Regions from separate parts of the Pseudophaeobacter sp. TrK17 genome, predicted to be linked through region 1. Evidence: riboswitches for the same ligand, from Rfam matches in the RefSeq annotation. Region 1 holds a riboswitch; the other holds the start of a gene.
What was found. Region 1 has a riboswitch for thiamine pyrophosphate ahead of thiC (phosphomethylpyrimidine synthase ThiC). Riboswitches for the same ligand answer to the same signal wherever they lie in the genome.
Positions count from the first base shown of each region.

Region 2: it holds a riboswitch for thiamine pyrophosphate, as region 1 does, so the genes downstream of both, thiB (thiamine ABC transporter substrate binding subunit) here and thiC (phosphomethylpyrimidine synthase ThiC) in region 1, are expected to answer to the same signal.

Region 1 covers NZ_CP071700.1:1,084,873-1,087,074, forward strand. Annotated here, with positions in the region: gene thiC (phosphomethylpyrimidine synthase ThiC) at 1-1,275, opposite strand, end outside; TPP riboswitch at 1,394-1,520, opposite strand; gene bioB (biotin synthase BioB) at 1,725-2,202, shown strand, end outside.
Region 2 covers NZ_CP071700.1:4,073,650-4,075,851, forward strand. Annotated here, with positions in the region: gene thiB (thiamine ABC transporter substrate binding subunit) at 1-925, opposite strand, end outside; TPP riboswitch at 958-1,054, opposite strand; gene aroC (chorismate synthase) at 1,307-2,202, shown strand, end outside.

The sequences.
Region 1 (2,202 bases):
CTGCTTGTCCATGTTTTCCTTGATCTTGTGCATGGCCACATGGCCCGGGCCTTCGATCATCACCTGGCAATCCTTGGCCCAGGCGATCTTGGTCAGCTCGCCCAGGGTTTCCAGCTCGGCAAATTGCGCTTCGTCGTTGGCGTCGGCAATTGATCCGGGGCGCAAGCCATCGCCAAGGCTGAAGGAGACATCGTATTTGCGGCAGATGTCGCAGATTTCCTCAAAGTGCTCGTAGAGAAAGCTCTCCTTGTGGTGATGCAGGCACCATTTGGCCATGATCGAGCCACCGCGCGACACAATCCCGGTGACGCGCTCTACCGTCATTGGCACCATATGCAGCCGTACGCCGGCATGGATGGTAAAGTAATCAACCCCCTGTTCCGCCTGTTCGATCAAGGTGTCGCGGAACACTTCCCAGGTCAGGTCTTCGGCAATGCCGTTCACCTTTTCCAGCGCCTGATACATCGGCACGGTGCCGATGGGGACGGGAGAGTTGCGAATGATCCATTCGCGGGTGTTGTGGATGTTGCGGCCGGTGGACAGGTCCATCACCGTATCCGCGCCCCAGCGGATCGACCAGACCAGCTTGTCCACTTCCTCTTCCATCGAGGAGGAAACCGCCGAGGTGCCCATATTGGCGTTGATCTTCACCAGGAAATTGCGGCCGATGATCATCGGCTCGATCTCGGGGTGGTTGATATTGGCCGGGATGATGGCGCGGCCTTCGGCGACCTCCTGGCGGACAAATTCCGGCGTCACATAATCGGGGATATTGGCGCCAAAGTCATTGCCGTCGCGGTGGCAGGGTGAGGTCTCGCGCAGTTGGTTTTCGCGGATGGCAATGAATTCCATCTCTGGCGTGATGATGCCGGCGCGGGCATAGGCCAGCTGGGTCACCGCCTTGCCGTCCTTGGCGCGCAGCGGCGCGGGTTTGACCGGGAACTCCGGCGTCAGGCGGTCGCCTGCGACAAAACCATTGTCCGCATCGGTGATCTCGCGGCCCTGGTATTCCTCAACGTCCCCCCGCGCCAGAATCCAGCTGCGGCGCAGCTGCGCGAGGCCCTGACGGATGTCGGTTTGCTGGTCGGGATCGGTATAGGGGCCAGAGCTGTCGTAGACCGGCAGCGGCGCCTCACCTGCGGTGGGATGGGTGGAAATCTCGCGCATAGGCACGCGAATATCGGCGTGGATCTCGCCGGGCACATAGATCTTGCGCGATGCAGGCAGGGCGCCTGTTGTCACCTTTGGGGTGATCTTTGGCGGGCTTACGTTCATTTTGGTGCTCCTCGAGCCAATACTCAAAAAAGTCACCAGATGAGGCATGGCAGGGAGGCGCGGGGAGGATCTACGGTCCTCCCGGTTCGGGCGCAGAACCAAAGAGGCAAAAGCCCGTTGGCGGCGCGTCCTAGCTTCCTACGCCAGTGTCAACTGGGTCAGGTTCTAAGGGTCGCGTCGCCGGTCAGATTGCTCTGCCCTGTCAGCCTCTCAGTCCCCTCGGTGGGACTCCCCTGCGTGGGTTAAGACCTAGGGGAGGTGATGGGTTGCCGTCAACATGAATTTTGATAGATAAAAATAACTAAGCAATAACAAGCTTATATACCTATCTGTTGCCGGTAATGCCGCGCTGCAACATATTTTCTTTGCGCTCCTGTGATTATTATCTATAAAAATATAGCGCGCCTCAGGGCCGCTCAAACGCAACACTGTGACCCTCAGGAGAGCCCATGCTGGACGCTGCCCCTATTCGAAACGACTGGACCCGCGCCGAGGCGGAAGAGATCTACAACAAGCCCTTCATGGATCTGTTGTTTGAGGCGCAGTCGGTGCACCGTCAGCACTATGATCCCAATCAGGTGCAAAAATCCAAACTGCTGAGCATTAAGACAGGCGGCTGCGCCGAGGATTGCGCCTATTGTTCGCAGTCGGCCCGCAACGGCGCCAAGCTGTCAGCCAGCAAACTGATCGAGGTGGAGCGGGTGATTGCCGAGGCGCGCAAGGCCAAGGCAGGCGGCGCCACGCGCTATTGCATGGGGGCGGCCTGGCGTTCGCCCAAGGATCGCGACATGGCCGCGCTTGAGGCCATGATCGAGGGCGTGAAAGATCTGGGGATGGAGACCTGCATGACCCTGGGCATGCTGGATGACAGTCAGGTCTTTCGCCTGCGTGATGCGGGGCTGGACTATTACAACCACAATATCGACA
Region 2 (2,202 bases), 1.4 Mb from region 1:
CCTCATCCGCTGGCAAAAGCAGCGATTTGACCGGGGTAATCAGGGTCTCAAACCCCTCAGGCAGGCCGCTCGCTGGGGTTACCGATGGATACATCCAGTTGGTGGTGGGGATCACTGACTGAAACCCCTCAGAGACCATGAACTGCATAAAGTCACGCGCCAGCTCTGGTTGGTCGCTGGCCGCCAAAACGCCAGCAACTTCAACCTGCATGTAATGGCCTTCATCAAAGGCGGCAGCAGCTTTTGTGGCGTCTTCTTCGGCAATCAGATGATAGGCCGGCGAGGTGGTATACGAGAGCACCATGTCGGCCTCTCCATCCAGAAACAGACCGTAGGCTTCGGACCAACCTTTGGTCACGGTCACCACATTGTCCGCCAGCTCCGCCCAGATCGCCGGAGCGTCGTCGCCATAGGCCGCCTTGACCCACATCAGCAGGCCCAGCCCTGGCGTCGATGAGCGCGGATCCTGAATGACGATTTTCATGTCGCTGGCGCCCAGCGCCTTGAAATCCGTCGGCACGGACACCGCATCTGCGTTGTGCACAAAGGCAAAATAGCCCCAGTCATAGGGGGCAAAGGTTGCGTCTTCCCAGGCCAGGGGCAGGCTGTAATCCGCCGTCACACCGTGTTCGGCAAACAGCCCGGTTGCCGCCGCAGCCGCCGTCAGGTTGGTATCCAGCCCCAACACCACATCCGCGTCCGAGCGCGCGCCCTCCAGTTTGACCCGCGCCAGCAGTGCCGCGCCATCGCCGGCAGCAACCAGTTTCAGATCACAGTCACACTGGGCCTCAAAGGCTTTTTCCACCGCAGGACCAGGGCCCCAGTCGGAAACAAAGCTGTCATAGGTATAGACAGTCAGCTCGGGCGTATCAGCATATGCTGCCGACACTCCCAATAGTGCTGCTGCAAAAACAGAATACTTCATGGCATCCTCCTTTGCGGCATCGGGCAAGGGTGGAGCAACTCCGAAACCTTCCCTCCGCCGGTTCTAGCCGGTTCAGGTTCAACGGGTCTGTTCTCAGCCTGGATCTCCCAAGCACCCCGAGGTGCCCTCTGTCCTAGGTCTCAACCACCCTAAAGGCAAGCCCAACCCTGCACCCACCTGACCGCCCCGCACCCGCGCCAAGTTCACCTTTCCCCGGCTGCATTTGACCAAAAACACCCCGAGGGTGTCGCCAACGGCGGCGGCAGCGGCGCCCCCTTTGGCATCTCTTCTTAATGGCACGCTGGGGACATCGAACCGCAATACCCCTTGAGCCACGGGCCGCGCCTCGCTAAGCACAACGCGCAAAGGAGATCCCAGCACATGTCGATGAACAGCTTTGGCCATCTTTTCCGCGTCACCACCTGGGGCGAAAGCCACGGACCGGCGCTGGGGGCAACCGTGGACGGCTGCCCACCAAATGTTCCGCTGGACCCTGAGATGCTCCAGCAATGGCTGGACCGACGCCGCCCCGGCCAGAACAAGAACACCACCCAGCGCAACGAACCCGACGCGGTGAAGATCCTGTCCGGCGTCTTCGACGGCAAAAGCACCGGCACGCCAATCCAGCTGATGATCGAAAACACCGATCAGCGCTCCAAGGACTATGGCGATATCGCCCAGACCTTCCGCCCCGGCCATGCCGACATCACCTATTTCCAGAAATACGGCAATCGCGACTATCGCGGCGGCGGTCGCTCCTCGGCCCGCGAAACTGCAGCGCGCGTAGCTGCGGGTGGCGTCGCACGTGAAGCCATCAAGGCGCTGGTCCCGGATCTGCAGATCACCGGCTACATGACCCAGATGGGGGAGATGGAGATCGACCGCTCCCGCTTTGACTGGGAAGCGATCGGCCAGAATGATTTCTGGATCCCCGATGCCGGTGCGGTGCAAGACTGGGAGGATTACCTCCAGGGCTTGCGCAAAGCCCATGATTCCGTTGGCGCCGTGGTCGAAGTGGTCGCCCGTGGAGTGCCCGCCGGTATCGGCGCGCCGGTCTATAATAAGCTCGACACCGATCTGGCAGCCGCCATGATGTCGATCAACGCCGTCAAAGCGGTGGAGATTGGCGAAGGCATGAATGCCGCCCGTCTGAAGGGCTCGCAAAACGCCGATGAAATCTTCATGGGCAACGATGGTCAGCCGGTCTATTCCTCCAACCATGCAGGTGGCATTCTGGGGGGGATCTCTACCGGCCAGGATGTTGTGGTACGCTTTGC